2 regions of the Paenibacillus sp. SORGH_AS_0306 genome follow, and region 1 is predicted to be linked to the other one. Evidence: predicted binding sites of a transcription regulator. Region 1 holds the regulator's gene; the other holds the start of a gene.

What was found. Region 1 encodes LexA, which represses DNA repair genes until DNA is damaged. Its sites were predicted from a motif close to CGAACATATGTTCG; they were not measured.
Region 2: the regulator LexA is predicted to act here: its motif matches at 6,135-6,148, upstream of recA (recombinase RecA).

The regions. Positions count from the first base shown of each region.
Region 1 is NZ_JAUTBP010000001.1:2,317,422-2,326,206, forward strand. It holds gene metH (methionine synthase) at 1-1,464, opposite strand, end outside; gene QE450_RS09975 (cupin domain-containing protein) at 1,683-2,222, shown strand; gene QE450_RS09980 (HAD family hydrolase) at 2,323-3,120, opposite strand; gene QE450_RS09985 (methyltransferase) at 3,213-3,734, opposite strand; gene QE450_RS09990 (DUF896 domain-containing protein) at 3,927-4,127, opposite strand; gene yneA (cell division suppressor protein YneA) at 4,297-4,857, opposite strand; gene lexA (transcriptional repressor LexA) at 5,125-5,751, shown strand; gene QE450_RS10005 (hypothetical protein) at 5,869-6,339, opposite strand; gene QE450_RS10010 (hypothetical protein) at 6,612-6,848, opposite strand; gene QE450_RS10015 (glycoside hydrolase family 127 protein) at 6,874-8,785, opposite strand, start outside.
Region 2 is NZ_JAUTBP010000001.1:1,349,055-1,357,839, forward strand. It holds gene yfmH (EF-P 5-aminopentanol modification-associated protein YfmH) at 1-171, shown strand, start outside; gene ymfI (elongation factor P 5-aminopentanone reductase) at 216-944, shown strand; gene QE450_RS06090 (DUF3388 domain-containing protein) at 1,267-2,034, shown strand; gene QE450_RS06095 (helix-turn-helix domain-containing protein) at 2,072-3,136, shown strand; gene QE450_RS06100 (YajQ family cyclic di-GMP-binding protein) at 3,263-3,751, shown strand; gene pgsA (CDP-diacylglycerol--glycerol-3-phosphate 3-phosphatidyltransferase) at 3,880-4,467, shown strand; gene QE450_RS06110 (competence/damage-inducible protein A) at 4,633-5,901, shown strand; gene recA (recombinase RecA) at 6,222-7,289, shown strand; gene QE450_RS06120 (regulatory protein RecX) at 7,433-8,194, shown strand; gene rny (ribonuclease Y) at 8,561-8,785, shown strand, end outside.

The DNA of each region.
Region 1 (8,785 bases):
GTATTTGTTCACTAACAATTGTTGCGAACGCTTAGCGACTTCTAACTTATCTTGCGCTGTTATCGCCTGTCCTCGTTCATCAATCGTCCCTACAACTACAGCTGCACCGTATTTATGGATAAGCGGGGTCACATCTTCAAACTTTTCTTCCCCATCTTCAAGGTTAATTGAGTTAATAATTGCTTTCCCTTGCGAATAACGAAGAGCGATATCAATAACAGCTACATCTGTCGTATCGATCATTAATGGAGCTTTAACTTTTTTGACGACTAAATCTAAAAATTTCTCCATATCATACGTTTCATCACGATCGGGATCTTGTACACATACATCGATGACTTGTGCACCATTTTTTACTTGAGCACGAGCGATCTCAGATGCTTCTTCATATTTGCCTTCTACAATCAATCGCTTAAATTTACGTGAACCGAGAACATTGGTACGTTCTCCTACCATATAAGGACGATTGTCTTGCTCAATATAAACAGGTTCTATCCCTGACAAAGCAGGTGGATGTGTACCTATCATCGCACGAGGTGGATATTGAGATAATAATTCATCCATAACACGAATATGATCCGGTGTTGTTCCGCAACAGCCTCCTGCTATATTCAGCCAACCTTGCTCAGCAAAAGCCGCCATTTTGCGTCCTAACGATTCTGGAGATTCATGATAATTCCCATTTTCATCAGGTAAGCCTGCATTGGGATAACAGCTAACCGCCGCTCCTGCCATTTCAGACAATGAACGAATATGATCACGCATAAATTCTGGTCCGGTCGCGCAATTCAAGCCTACTGAAATCGGGTTCAAATGTTCTAATGAAATATAAAAAGACTCTATATTTTGTCCGGCAAGCGTTGTACCCATCGGCTCGATCGTACCGGATATCATCAAAGGTAGCTCTATTCCTGTCTGCTTAAACGCATTACGGATACCGATACTACCTGCTTTCACGTTCAGTGTATCTTGCGAGGTTTCTAATAGAAGTACATCAGAGCCGCCTTCTATCAAAGCTACTGCCTGTTCCTGATAACTCTCTACCAGTTCATCGAAAGTGACTCCGCCTGTAACAGACAATGTCTTGGTTGTAGGTCCCATAGCGCCTACAACATAACGTGGACGTTCAGCTGTACTATATTTATCAACAGCTGCTCGGGCAAGCTTAACGGCTGCTAGATTTAATTCACGTGCTTGATCTTGAATATCGTATTCAGCCAGTACTACTGAGGTGGCACCAAATGTATTCGTTTCTATCAAATCTGCACCAGCAGCTAAATATTGCTCATGAATTTCTTGAATAACATCTGGACGTGTTAGAACCAGTATTTCATTACAACCGTCTAGATCATCACTGCCAAAATCGTCTGCCGTTAAATCTCTTTGTTGAATCATCGTCCCCATAGCGCCATCCAAAATCAGAATACGCTGTTCAAGTCTTTCTTGTAGGTCAGGCTTATTCATCTATTCGATCCTCCCCGCAAAACGTTAGGCTTTAGTTTAACAGAAACCTTTTAACTAGAAAAGAATCTTATTTGTGATGTATAAGTGTATTATACTTGTAATTATAAAAGTGAAGATTTTTTATTTAAACTATAAGATGAAGTTTGAATGAAAGTATCGACAAAAAACGCTTTTTCTTTTATAATACAACATAAAAACATTGAAAGAAGGGTAATCCGATGGCTGAAATCAGAATTAGAAATACCAATGAACGAATTGCTGGAGATGACAAGGTTCTGGAGTTTTTGAACAAACATGAGGTTGTATATGAAAAATGGGATGCTTCCAAATTGGCTCCTGAATTGCAAGATAACTTCACACTGACAGATGAGCAAAAACAAGCGGTTTTAGATACGTACGAAGCAGAAATCAAAGACCTTTCAGCACGTCGTGGTTACCGTACATGGGACGTGATCACTTTATCTGAATCTACACCTGATCTGGAAGCTAAATTAGCTAAATTTGAAGAAATTCATACCCATACCGAAGATGAGATTCGTGCGATTGTATCAGGTAATGGTATTTTTATTATCAAAAGCCCTGAGCATGGATACTTTGATGTTGAATTAGAACCAGGTGATGTTATCTCTGTACCTGAGAATACACCTCACTTCTTTACACTGGTTGAAAATCGTAAAATTGTAGCTGTTCGTTTGTTTGTAGAAACAGACGGTTGGATCGCTGTTCCTTTCGAAGACAACTCTTTCCAAAAAGCTTAATGATAGAAATAACAAAATCCCTTACCGATCTACTCGGGCAAGGGATTTTTTGTTATGTTTTTAGCTATATGGCTAAGAACTCATTTGGTGAAAATATAGTTTATGATACCAACTGAGCCGTAATCTGATGAATATCGGTTAAACGTGTAATTTCGTAGTCTGGCTTAATCTCACTATCGTTGACTTTACCATTACGGTTCACCCATACCGACTTGATTCCTGCTGCTAATGCACCTTTGATATCTGTAGTCAGTTTGTCTCCGATCATCAACGCTTGCTCTGGCTTCACATCCAATAATTCAAGTGCATGTGCAAAAATCTCTGCATTAGGCTTACCTTTACCAAATGCACCGGATACAACGATCTGATCAAAATAAGGAGCTAACTTGGGTACACCGTCTAACTTCTCTTGTTGTAACGCCGGACAACCATTGGTAAGCAACAATAGCTTGACCTTACCTTGTAATTCATCCAAAATCTGAAATGTCTCTTCATAGATATGCGGACGATTACGTCGTTCTTGTACGAATCGATCAGACAGTTGGAGTGCTAAAGCTTCATCTTCGATCCCCATTGCACTTAGACCTTTACGCCACGATTCTTTGCGATATGTCGGTGCAATCTTTTGCAATTGACGGAATTCAGGTTGTTCGCCTGCGGAAAATTGAGCCCACAAACCTTCAAACGGATTAATTCCAATCCATTGTGTAAAAGGAAAAGTCTCATAGGATTCATACAGTGCTCTCGCTTCTCGGCGTACTGCTTCTTCCAAAGCTATAGGATCAACACCTGTCGCTTGCTCAGCCACAAGACATGTCTCTGCAAAAGCTTCTTCTATACTGCGTTCATCCCATAATAACGTATCATCTAGATCAAACAAAACCGCTTCAATACTCACTGCCTGTACCTCCTCAACGATCATCATGACTTTAATTATGATAATAGATATTTAGATTAGATAGCATATATAACGATCGATCTCCAAAAAGCTTAAGCTTTTTCTTGAATCGAAATTTTGTGTTGTGCAGCAAATGTGCGTAAATGCTCGCTCATTGCATCTGTATCATAACGGTTTAATGTGCGTGAGAATACCCAGCTTCCACCTTTAGAGCTATGTTCAATCACTACATATCCTTTTTGAAGGCGAATACTTTTTACTTGAGAAGAAGAGATCAGACGATCACGATTAAATTTGGTAGTGATCAATGAATCTCTGCCAATTTTCAAGTACGGTTTGCGGAAATAAAGCATTACGCCAAGTAAAATGTACAAAGCTACGGTAACGATAAAGATTACGCTAAAACCATCAGCTGTTGGATACATAATACCCATCACTGCATAAATAATTCCCAATATAATTAGAGCAGCTGGAAAAACAATGTTTCTTCCTTTATACGCTGTATATTCGGAAATACTGGTTTTGCCACCGATAGAAGATTGACCTTGCTTTCTACGTGCAGCATTAACTTGCTTTGAATTGCGTCGAACTTGCCTTTCCCAGGAACGGGACATACTTTGTTTCCCCCTAATAGATAATGTAAGCCTTACAACAAAAGCAGAAGACTTCGTTCTATCTTATCATGCCAGAACAAGCCCTAAATTTCCATAGCAAAATAGGATGCTCTCTGTAATAACAGCTAGAGCACCCTTCAGTTAGTTCACTTCTTTGCATTTATTAAAGCTATTATATGATTCTAGTGATGACTATTTTTTGATGTTATTCGATTGTTCTACATCATCTACAATTTCAATCGTATCTAGTTGTTGACGGAAATTACTGCGAATATTATTTAAATAAATAGCACGTAACTCGTCACGCTCTACAGTTTCTTCGGCTGTAAGACCTGAACTTTTTTTCTTACGAGCTAATTCATTAATACGTGCAATGAGTGTATCGATATCCATAACTAACCTCCATGTAAGTAATCATCTTGTGACCATCACTAACTTTGACATGTAAAAAAAAGCTTGTCAAGATCAACATATCTTAACAAACTTTCATCCCACTTAATGAATATATGTGCTTATCTAGTGATATCATTTATACAATAAATATATTTAGAGAACATGTAAATCAATCGTAAGGAATTACCAGAACATCGCCTGCTTGAATCTCACTTGTAGTCAATTGATTCTCACTACGAATCTCAGCGATATAGTCACGTGTATCTGTCTGGGCTGATTTGTATTCACTAGCGATACTCCAAAGACTATCCCCTGAATGAACAACAACTTTTTGTGCAGGGCCTTCTACTTTGTCTGCTACTACAAAGTTATGAATCACTCCGCCGTATAATAATACACCTGCAAACACAAAACATACCATTAAACGTCCGCCAGACTTCCACTTCACTTTTTGAGCTGTGCTTTGAATAAGATGTAGCGTTTTTTGACGTAATGTTTTTTTGCCTTTAGGTTGAGCTGGCTTACGTATCTTTTGCACATTCGGCAAATATGTCCACTCATCCACCACTACATCTTTGTCCGCTCGTGTGGCATGAATAGCTGCTTGCTGGGATTGTTTCTCCGAATAACTTGTTGATGTATGATGTATATCTGATCCAGATGTATCAATCTGTTGTTCACCATCTTCAGATTGATTGTGGATGCTACGATATGTAGTATATTTTAACATTGTCATCACGCTCCAAACATTTGTTCTTGTTTTCTTAAATTCACTATAACACGAACATATGTTTTACTCAATAGTTTTTTACGAACCTTCGTTCGTGTTTTTTATTGCACCTTTTAGACTATAGATTATGCCTCTTATACGATGAATAGACTACAAAAAGTAATGAATAACAAAATAAATATACAAATTTTAGAACTTATGTTTGTACGAACGGTAGTTCTATGTTATAATTTTGCCAAACGTTACTAGCATTGGGGTTGATAAGGTATGTCAAAAGTTTCAAGTCGCCAACAGGCCATTTTGGAATTTATCCGAAATGAAGTCAAACTTAAAGGTTACCCGCCATCTGTACGTGAAATTGGTGAAGCTGTAGGTCTTGCTTCTAGTTCTACTGTACATGGTCATCTGGATCGTTTGGAGAAAAAAGGACTGATTCGACGCGACCCGACCAAACCTCGTGCCATCGAGTTGTTGGGTCAAGAAGAGTCTGAAAGTAATATTCTTTTCGCTCAAACGGTATCTCGTGTTCCTATTATTGGAAAAGTAACCGCCGGTGTTCCGATTACAGCTACAGAACATATTGAAGACTACTTCCCTCTACCACAGAATTTTACAGGTGAAGGACAAGTATTTATGCTTTCTGTAGTTGGAGACAGTATGATTGAAGCAGGAATCTATAATGGTGACTACGTAATTGTACGTCAACAACAGACCGCTGATAATGGCGATATTGTTGTAGCCATGACAGAAGACGATGAAGCAACTGTCAAAACGTTCTACAAAGAAAAAGATCATATTCGTCTACAACCTGAAAATCCAATGTATCAGCCACTTCGTCTGACACATGTTACGATTTTGGGTAAAGTTGTAGGATTGTTCCGTAACTTGCACTAAATCACTACTGTACGTTGCAGTTCATAGAAGATAGAAAAAGACCGCTACTTTCTAGTAGCGGTCTTTTTCTTATTTATATGAGAATAATTTAATTTATTTAGATTCAGCACAATGTAATTATTGTACATATCTCCACAATGCAGTTTTAATTACATGTTCGGCTTCTACTTCACTAAAAGCAACTTCAATCTCTTCTTTGCCTTGTAAAACTTTGTACATCCATACAGGATGCTCTGTTGGATTCAAGTACAATAATTCTACCGCAAGTTTAGGTTTTCCAGAATCATGAGAGCATTTGTATTTGAGATCAGCCTCTCCATAATAATGTTCACTTACATTTTTTTTAACTACAGTTATAGTAATGACAACGAGAGCAATTGTAATAATCAGTTGATTTTCATCTTTCTGAATACTGCAATCTTCTTTAAAATGTTTTTTGATCTCTTCTAAAATGGTAGAAAATTTCATCCATAAATTTTCACAATATTCTAAAAAATGCTCATGAATTTTTAAAGAATATGAAAAAGCTTTTGCGTTCTCTGCTTTCTCTTCCTGTGCACGTATTACCGCAGATTCAATCCAACTCATAATTGCTACCTCCTTTAACTGTAATGACTGAACATATTGAGTACCCAAATTGCAACGTCTTTACCTAACCCTCTACTACTTATTGGATGCCTTTTATACAAGCTGAATACGGTACTTTTTGTTGATATACTCTTAATTTTTTATTTGATTTCTAACGTCACTCCTCTTATTCATTATATGATTTCTTCATCATAACCTAATAATAGGAAATTGATACCTTTTAATGCCAAATAATTACTAAATATCTTATATTTTTTAATAGTAAGCTACATTTATCCAAATAGCTTTGTATCCATTAGTTTGGCAAGTAATGCTTTGAAATCTTTACTTTCTGCTTTTTCAGCCAATTGGGCTTCAAGTGTATTGAACTTTTCAGCTAGAAAATAAGCATTTAAAAATACACCTAGATGGTCTTTAGCCACTGCTTCGGCATTATCTTTATCTGATGAATAACTTGAAATGACAGTATAGGCAAATTTCTCAGGATCTATTCTCATTTTTGATTTCATCAGGCACTCTCCTTGTCAGTGTTGATTATGCTTGGTTATGCCATACACGCATTTCACCGGATTGTCGGTTAGCCCAGCAATAATAAGGAATAAGTCGTAATGTTGTAGTAGCATACGTGGTAGCTGCTTGAGAAGCATATAATACATCTTCCCACTGCGAAGTAATGATTCTTTTACGTGCCTCTACATGGATCGTACCTATCCCTCCTAGCAACTGTGGATCAAATGTATATTGATAGGTCTGATCTTTATTTAACTGAATTAAATGCAAATGCTCTCCATTATCTACTTCTTCAGCGCAATAAATAAACGGGCCACGTCCTATAGCTACTTTGCCAATATCTGCTCTGACTAGCGGATGTGCTGTATATTGTTTGATCTCCATCGGTAAAATAAACTCGATCTTGTCATTAGACTGCCATACACGATCAATGTGTAGAAATCCGTTAATGTTTTCCGCTTCTATATGCTCCCCATTGACTATCAATGAATAATCATCTGCCCAGTAAGGCAATCGGAGCGCCAATGTAAAAGCAGTTGGTTGGTCTGTCTGTGTCACAATCGAAACATGACCTTCCCACGGTAGATTCGTTGTTTGTTCAAGCTGTACTTTGCGATGATCTATCTCTAATGTTGCTGTGCTTGTAATAAATAGATTGGTATATATCGCTTTTTGCTCTGATTGAACCGTATACATATATTTATGAAGTGAAGTTAATAATCTTGCTAGATTCGGTGGACAGCAAGCACAACCGAACCATTCGGGGCGTGTAAATTTCACATGACTTTTTCCTGGATCTTTACGGCTGTTCTCTGGACGTACTTCTAACGGATTCACATAGAAAAAATGTTTGCCATCCAGTGCCATACCGCCAATAGCTGTATTATATAATGCTCGCTCTAACACATCGGCATATTCAGAACGTGCTTCATTTTTGAGCATATTAAAAGCAAAGAAAATCAATCCGATCGAAGCACATGTCTCACAGTACATCGTATCATTAGGCAAATCGTAATCCAGTGTAAATGCTTCTCCGTCTACTGTTGATCCTATACCGCCAGTAATATACATACGTTTGGTAATCATATTTTTCCAAAGGCGTCGGCAAGCTTCTAACATCGCGGTATCGCCTGCTAATAAAGCAACATCTGCCATAGCTGCACACATATAGACAAGTCTAACAGCATGCCCTTCTGCGGTCTGTTGTTCCAAAATCGGTTGATGGGCTTGATAATACTCTAGTGGACGATGACTCATGCCTGCTATAACTGGCTTGGTTCCTGCGTCTTCTGTCTGTTGTCTGGCGAAAAAGGTAGTATCGGTTCCTCGCTCATACAGAAAATAGCGACTCAGATTCAGATAACGTTGTTCTTTTGTCAGTGAATATAATTTGGTCAACGCCAGCTCTATTTCTTCATGACCGTCGTATCCTTGAATCTGATGTTCTCCTTTGCCAAAAGAAGCATCTATACAATCCGCTAATCGGCAAGCAATCTGGAGCGCTTTTTCATTACGAGTCGATTCATAATAAGCAACTGCTGCTTCGATAAAATGACCTGCACAATACAATTCGTGACTTTCAGCCAACTTCTTGAATCTGCGCTCTGGTTCTTCAATAGAGAAGTACGTATTGAGATAACCATCTTCTTCTTGCGCTAGAGCAATAAGATCAATCACTCCGTCAGCCAATTCTTGTAATTCAGTATCCGCATGAATAGATAATGAGTAAGCCACCGCTTCCAGCCATTTGTATACATCACTGTCCTGAAATACCCAACCATAGTGATTACCTTGCTTCAATCCAGCAGCAATCTTGAAGTTTTCGATAGCATGACTTTTTTCAGACGGAATACTGTTATCATTTCTTTCTTTTTCGATCGTAATATCAGCATTATCATTCAATACATTCCATTGATAAGGAATCATTTCTGTACGG
Region 2 (8,785 bases), 970 kb from region 1:
AATTCACCTGAAAGTATCGCTCATGAATTCACACGCAATCGTTTCCGTGATAGCGACTTTTTCGATATTCTTCCAATCTATGAATCGCTTACAGTAGAAGATGTGAATGCTCGCTTGCGTGAACATATGAACTGGGATCAACTGGCTGTATCGGTGGTTGTTAGTCCGTGAATCAGCCCCAATCTGTAGCTGCAAGTAGCAAGCCTTTTTCGCAAATGACTGTACTGATTACAGGTGCAAGTAAAGGAATAGGGGCTGCTACAGCAAAGCGATTTGCTATGGCTGGAATCAATGTAGCTGTTCATTATCGCAGTTCGCATGAAGAAGCAAATGATGTTGCTCGTATATGTCTGGAATATGGTGTGAAAGTGTTGACCATTGCCGCAGACTTACGCAGTATGGAGCAGATTAAGCGAATGCGTGATAAGTTAGAACAGCATGATATGTTGCCTGATATTTTGGTAAATAATGCAGGAATTGCTCATTATGGCATGCTTACCGATATGACAGAACAAGATTTCGACGATGTTATAGCGACAAATCTCAAAAGTGTATTTCTCTGTACTCAAGTCTTTATGCCTCATATGATCAATCAACGCTATGGGCGGATTATTAATGTATCTAGTATCTGGGGCATTACAGGCGCTTCTTGTGAAGTATTGTATTCGGCAAGTAAAGGTGGTATCAATGCTTTTACTAAAGCGTTAGCCAAAGAACTAGCCCCTTCAGGTGTGACAGTGAATGCTATCGCCCCCGGAGTCGTTCGGACTGAAATGATTGCTCATCTGGAACCTGCAGAGATTGAGTCACTAGAAGAAGAGATTCCAGCAGGACGAATCGCTGAACCAGATGAGATTGCTTCGATGGTTTACTTTTTGGCTTTGCCGGAATCAGGTTATATGACAGGTCAAGTCGTGAGTCCTAACGGTGGATTTTTGACCTGATATTGCTATCGATCCATAAGATATTATACGATGAAGGAGCTTCTATATTTAGGTATAGAAGCTTCTATTCATATCATGCTATAATCTTGTAGTTTGAGTGATTACGAAGTTGTTACTGTCTGCTTCTTGCCTTTCTATTTTATTTTATATATCATTAACGTGTTAATGACTTTGCATTGAATAGCAGAAAAGGGTCGGAGTTGGTATAGACTATCTGCTTTGATGACTATATAGCAGTGCCGTTATAAAAATAAATGTGTGATCCATCGACATAGGATTCGGGCTAGAAAGTATTCATGCGATAGAAAGGTTAGAGGTGAACGTGGAACTAAAACAGTGGTATTTGGAATACAGGATACATAAAAATCGTCCTGGTCTATTGGGAGATGTAGCGTCTTTATTAGGTATGCTGAATGTTAACATTTTGACCATTAATGGTGTAGAGGGTAAGACACGTGGTATGCTATTAGAGACGGATGATGATGAGAAGATTCGTCTACTTGGTGATATGCTTGCCAAAGTTAGCAATATTACAGTGACGGCTTTGCGTCAACCCAAGCTTGTTGATATTTTAGCGGTACGTCATGGACGCTATATTGAGCGTGATTCGGATGACAAAAAAACATTCCGTTTTACAAGAGATGAATTGGGCTTACTGGTTGATTTCTTAGGTGAAATCTTCAAACGTGAAGGCAATCAAATTATCGGTTTACGCGGAATGCCTCGTGTTGGTAAAACAGAATCGATTATTGCAGGTAGCGTATGTGCGATGAAACGCTGGACATTTGTATCCTCGACATTGCTAAGACAAACTGTACGAAGCCAATTATCGGAAGAGGAAAACAATCCAAACAACATCTTTATTATCGATGGGATTGTCAGTACGATTCGTTCCAATGAACGTCACCATCAATTGCTTCAAGATATTATGGCGATGCCAAGTACCAAAGTGATCGAACATCCCGATATTTTTGTGCGGGAATCTGATTATGAATACAGTGATTTCAACATTATTATTGAATTGCGCAACAATCCGGGAGAAGAGATCGTCTATGATACATTCACGGAAAGTTATGCGGATGATATATAAAAAAAGTCAAAAAACATTCTAAGCAGGAGGTAATAGTATGTCAGATCTAGGTCGGCAGTTAAGGGATGCCCGCCTTGCGAAAGGTTTATCACTTGATGATGTGCAAGAAATGACCAAAATACGTAAACGCTATTTGGAAGCAATTGAAGCAGGAGATTTTAAGGTGCTTCCAGGCAGTTTTTATGTACGTGCATTTATTAAAACGTATGCGGAAGCGGTAGGTCTTAGTGCGGACGAGTTGTTACAAGAGCATCAAGACGATGTTCCAGAGACCGAAACAGAAGCAGTGATGGAACCGGTAGTGCAACAAAGGCGAGCGGCAAGAAGAACATCTTCATCAGGAGGACGAAGCGGCAAATGGTTATCAACCACATTAATGTGGATATTCCCATTGTTAATTGTCGTGTTGGTCTATATTTTTGTAGTACGTAACGATAATGGCGCTCCTGAAGTGGCAAGTAATAACAAAGGTCAACAGCAACAAGAAACAACAACGAAGCCAACGACCACCACTACACCGCCAGCGACTACAACACCTGAAAGCACAACAACGACTCCAGAAAGTACAACGACAACACCACCTACTGGAGCAGGTACAGAGCAAGAACAATCAACACCTGATGCAACTGGGACGGATGAAGAAGCAACAGATTCTACAACACCGCCTACAGATACAGCATCACAACCTGTCGTTACACAAGCAGGTAAAGAAGGAAGAAATACTATTTTTAATGTGAATTACACAGGTACAACACCGCTTAAAGTAAGTATCAAAGCAACAGGTCAAAGTTGGCTTGAAGTATACAAATCAGCAGATTCTAGTGGAGAACGTTTATTTTTCAATAATACGGAAAGTGGACAAGACCTTTCTTATGATCTAGGTGATACAGGATTATATATCAAATCTGGTAATTCTCCAGCGACTGATATTACAATCAATGGACAACCAATCACAGATGGTAAAGCAACTTCACGTATTGTTCTAAAATTAGTAAAAGAAGCTGCTACAGATAGTAGTACTGATTCTACAAGCACATCTACAGATTCTTCTACAGATGGAACTACTGACGAATCAACTTCTACAGAGACAAGCGGAAATTAATGGTCAGTCACACAAAAGGACATACCTTCAAGCTGCCATAAGACAGCAGATTAAGGATGTCCTTTTTGTGCCATTAGACTTGTAACAACATATATTCTATAATTTTATCTAAAAGGGGGAGATCACATGGCAGATAGTTCATTCGATATCGTATCCAAAATGGATATGCAAGAAATGACCAATGCTATTACTCAAACGGAGAAAGAATTAGCGAGCCGTTTTGATTTTAAAGGAAGCAAAAGTAGTCTAACTTTGGAAAAAGAAACATTAGTTGTTGTTTCGGATGACGATTATAAGTTGGGTGCTTTGATCGATATTTTGCAATCTAAAATGATCAAAAGAGGATTGCCGATCAAAAATATAGAATATGGAACAATAGAGTCTGCTTCGATGGGAACAGTACGTCAACGACTCAAATTAAAACAAGGCATCGATCAAGAAAACTCCAAAAAAATCAATACATTGATTCGCGATGCGAAGCTGAAAGTAAAAAGTCAGATTCAAGGCGATCAGATTCGGGTTACCGGAAAGAATAGAGATGATTTGCAAGCAGTGATTCAATTGCTTCGCAAAGCTGACCTTACTGTGGATCTTCAATTCACCAATATGAAATAAACACGGTATTATCCTATTTGCTATAGAATTGATGGAGGCAGTAAAAGTATGAAACAAAAGATGCAGGCGGGAGCAATTACATATCATTGGTTCGCTGTGGACAATAGATACAGCAAGGAGGATACACAATGAATTTACCTAATCGCATAACGCTTACACGTATTTTCTTAGTACCAGTGATGATGTTGTTCCTGCTCGTTAATTTTTCGTTTGGAGAAGGGCTTTTAAAAATTGGAGCATCTTTTGAGGTCAGTTATAACGATCTGATTGCAGCATTAATTTTTATTATTGCAGCCAGTACAGATGGAATTGACGGACATATTGCCCGTAGTCGTAACTTGGTAACGAATCTAGGCAAATTACTTGATCCTTTGGCTGATAAATTATTAGTATCTGCCGCTTTGATCTCTTTGGTTGCACTGGGTAAATGTGAAGCATGGATGGTTGTAGTTATTATCAGTCGCGAATTTGCAGTCACAGGACTTCGTCAGATCGCTTTATTAGATGGTAAAGTAATGGCTGCTAGCAATTGGGGCAAAGCCAAAACGATTACACAAATTATTGCGATTTCTGCTTTGATGATTAACAATTTTCCATTTGCTCTACTAGGTATTCCATTTGCAGAAATTATGATCTGGATAGCTACGTTGATTACCATCTATTCAGGGATTGATTATTTTGTCAAAAATAAATCGGTTATTCATTTTTCCGAATAAACTACCTGTTTCTGTTTAACAGCAAATAGGTGATATAACAAGTAATGCAGCGTAAGTGGCAATAGGGTTCTCTCTATTGCCTTTTCCTTTTGCCATACGTATGATTGGTTTATTTTTTAAGTACTTACATCACAGAGCAACCCTAATAACGAGGAGGCACTTGTAATGAAAGCAGAAATTATCGCAGTAGGTACAGAACTATTACTAGGTCAAATTACGAATACGAATGCCAGATATTTATCTCAACAATTATCCTATATAGGAATAGATGTATATTATCAGACTGTAGTAGGGGATAACTTAAATCGACTCAAACAAGCGATTGAGCTTGCCAGTAGTCGTGCAGATGTTATTTTATTTTCAGGCGGCATCGGACCAACACAAGATGATTTAACCAAAGATGCATTAGCTGAAGTGCTAGGCAGATCTATTTATATAGATCCTGCTTCTATGGAAAAAGTCGCAAGCTTTTTTGAAGGTAGAAATATTACGATGACTGAAAATAATCGTCGTCAAGCACTGGTTATTGAGAATAGCCATGTATTGGCAAATTCCACAGGGCTTGCTGTCGGTATAGCAATTGAAGATAAAGAAAAATATTATATTGTTCTACCAGGCCCACCAAAAGAGTTACAGCCTATGTTTGAAAATGAAGCAAAACCATGGTTGTTAGAACATGTATTAACAGATGAGCATCCTATTTATTCGAAAATGCTTAAATTTGCTGGTATTGGTGAATCTGCATTGGAGGAAGCATTGATTGATCTGATTAACGATCAAAGTGATCCTACAATTGCTCCATATGCCAAAGAAGCCGAAGTCACGATTCGTTTGACAACCAAAGCCGCTACAGAAAAAGAAGCCATGGTCAAACTCAAACAGATGGAATCTCAAATTCGGGAACGTTTGCCTGACCATATGTATGCTGATCAAGATATCGGAATCGAAGAACAGATTTTGCTGATGATGACAGGTATGAAATTGACACTCACAGCAGCAGAAAGTTGCACAGGTGGTCTATTGATGCAGAATCTAACTGCTATTCCGGGAAGTGGAAATGTATTTCTTGGTGGAATCGTCTGCTATTCCAACGAAATGAAAGAAAAAATGTTAAATGTACCTCGTGAATTGTTAGAAGGCGAAGAAGCTCCAGGAGCAGTAAGCCCGGAAGTAGCCGAAGTATTAGCCGATGAAGCAAGAAAGATATTAGATACTGATTTTGCTGTTTCGATTACCGGTGTGGCTGGCCCAGGATCTTCAGAACGCAAACCTGTGGGATTGGTCTATATTGGACTCGCAGAACGGAATCAACCTACACAGGTATTTGAATTAAATATACGTGGCAATCGTGAGTCGATTCGTGTTCGCGCTGCCAAAAGTATTCTATACCGTTTGTGGCTTCGTTTAAGTGAACTTCAGAAGGAATCTTTATAACAGTAACAAAATGCGTACAGACGTGTGTGACAGACGTCTTATCATGCCAAGCATATGTTGCAATGTATAGTTCTACTATGTTAAAATAAGCGCAGACGGAAGAACCGCAGCAAATTTATTTGTTGCGGTTTTTTTATGTTTACACCCCAAAAAGTAAAAAAGTTACGTAAAAAAATGAAATCCTGATTTATTACCAATAAATGTAATATAATATGGATTTCATATCAAAAACACGAATATATGTTCGAAAAAAGCTTGGCAAATGAGAAAAAAAGTAGTATAATTAGAGTATAAATAAGAAGAAGAGGGACGTGAGTTTATTGTCAGATCGTCGTGCAGCGTTAGATATGGCGCTTCGTCAAATAGAGAAGCAATTCGGTAAAGGTTCAGTTATGAAACTTGGAGAATCCACTCATATGCAAGTTGAAGTTATTCCTAGTGGATCTATTGCATTAGATATTGCTTTGGGTACAGGCGGTATGCCAAGAGGACGTATTATCGAAATATACGGACCAGAATCTTCTGGTAAAACAACTGTAGCGCTTCATGCAATTGCAGAAGTTCAAAAAGCTGGAGGACAAGCAGCATTTATCGATGCAGAGCATGCTCTAGATCCTCAATATGCTAAAAACTTAGGCGTTAACATTGATGAATTACTACTTTCTCAACCAGATACAGGTGAGCAAGGTCTAGAAATCGCTGAAGCACTTGTACGTAGTGGTGCTGTTGATATTATCGTTGTCGATTCTGTAGCAGCATTGGTACCAAAAGCAGAGATCGAAGGCGAAATGGGAGATTCTCACGTTGGTTTGCAAGCGCGTTTGATGTCTCAAGCTTTGCGTAAATTGTCTGGTGCAATTAGCAAATCCAAAACAATCACAATCTTTATCAATCAGCTTCGTGAAAAAGTTGGAGTTATGTTTGGTAACCCTGAAACAACTCCAGGTGGTCGTGCGCTTAAATTCTACTCCACTGTACGTTTAGACGTACGTCGTATAGAAGCAATCAAAAACGGTAACGATGTTGTTGGTAACCGTACACGTATCAAAGTTGTTAAAAACAAAGTTGCTCCTCCATTCAAACAAGCTGAAGTAGATATCATGTACGGAGAAGGTATCTCTAAAGAAGGTAGCTTGATCGATATCGGTGTAGAACACGATATTGTAAATAAAAGTGGTGCTTGGTACTCTTACGAAGGTGAACGTATGGGTCAAGGTCGCGAGAACTCTAAACAATTCTTAAAAGAAAATCCGCATATTGCAGATATCATCGAGCAAAAAATTCGTGTATCTAGCAATTTAACAACAGTGGTTGAAGAACCATCTGCTGAAGAAAAAGAAAAAGAGAGTCTTGAAGAGCAAGAATTATTCTCTAAAGCAACTGAATAATAACTTTAAGATGCTTCAAGCTTAAATCCTGTAGCGCCCAGGACGTGAAATACGTTCAGGGCGTTTTTTATTTATATTTAATAAGAGATTCATATGAGCACTATACACTGATTTAAAATATAGATAGACGAAAGGAAACAATTATGGCTGATTATCGTCGTTATTCCAAAAAAACATCAAATACTACATCTGAACCTGAGGGCGATGAAGAATGGGATATCTATGCAGATGAAGGAGAACGCTTAGATGGGTTTCCCGAGGAAGGTGAAGTAGAGATTACGGCTGTAACCCCTCTACGTAAGCCTAGGCATCATTACAAGTTATCTTTCGGGGAATTGGCTCTTATGGTACATGAAGATGTTATGATCAAATATAGGCTGTTAAAAGGGATGTCTTTTTCTAAAGAAGAACTAGAAAATATTGTTATTGCGAATGAACGTCAAACAGCATATGCAGAATCTTTAAATTATTTAAGCCGTAAAGCAAGAACTCGTACCGAGATTGCACGCAAACTTAAAGAAAAAGAAATCCATCCTGAAATTATCGAAACGACTCTAGTTCGATTACAACAAGAGAAATTGATCGATGATGAGTTATATGCTCAACAGTGGGCGAAGCAGAGAGTCAAAAGTCAGAAAAAAGGTAAAGTATGGATCAGACAAGAATTACGCCAAAAAGGTGTAAATAAAGAAAATATTGAGCAAGCTTTGGAAGATATCGATCCAGATGATGAGATAGCCAGTGCTACTATATTGGCAGAAAAAAAATGGAAATCCACTTCGGGAGAAGTTTTTGATAAAAAAAGAAAAACAATGGCTTTTTTAATGAGAAGAGGATATTCTTCGGATATTGTAAGGAAAGCATTGGAAGCTGTTCAACAAAAACCAGAAGATGATTGGGAATAACCGCCAAAATCCAAATATAATAAAACAGAATAACCGCTTTATTTGGGGTAACAAACTTGACATCTATAAATACGGTTACGGCAATTGCTTGACAATGTCTTTTGGCAAATAATAAAATGTACTTGTGCAGATTGTCATTTTTACGTCATCTTTTCCCGGCAGGTGATAAGATGAAGGTGATCATGGATTCTGTAGCAAGGCATTTCTGAAGAATTTTAGAATGTTTGATCTCCCTATGAACAGGGAATTAGCACATGTACCCGCATGAGCAATGAAACAAATGCATAAGGGACGAATCATCGATTAACCAATGAACATGTAATTCCCAGGGAATACCTTGGAGGAATCAGCGAGGAGGTGAACAGAATGGAAGTTCTCTGGACCACAATTCTCGTTGTTGCCGCATTATTCTTTGGGTTCTTGGTCGGATATTTTATTCGCAAGTCTCTTGCAGAAGCTAAAATTTCTAGTGCTGAACAAGCTGCTATCCAAATCGTAGAAAGTGCGAAGAAAGAAGCAGAAGCACAAAAGAAAGAAACAGTTCTGGAAGCAAAAGACGAAGTGCACAAACTCAGAACTGAAGCTGAAAAA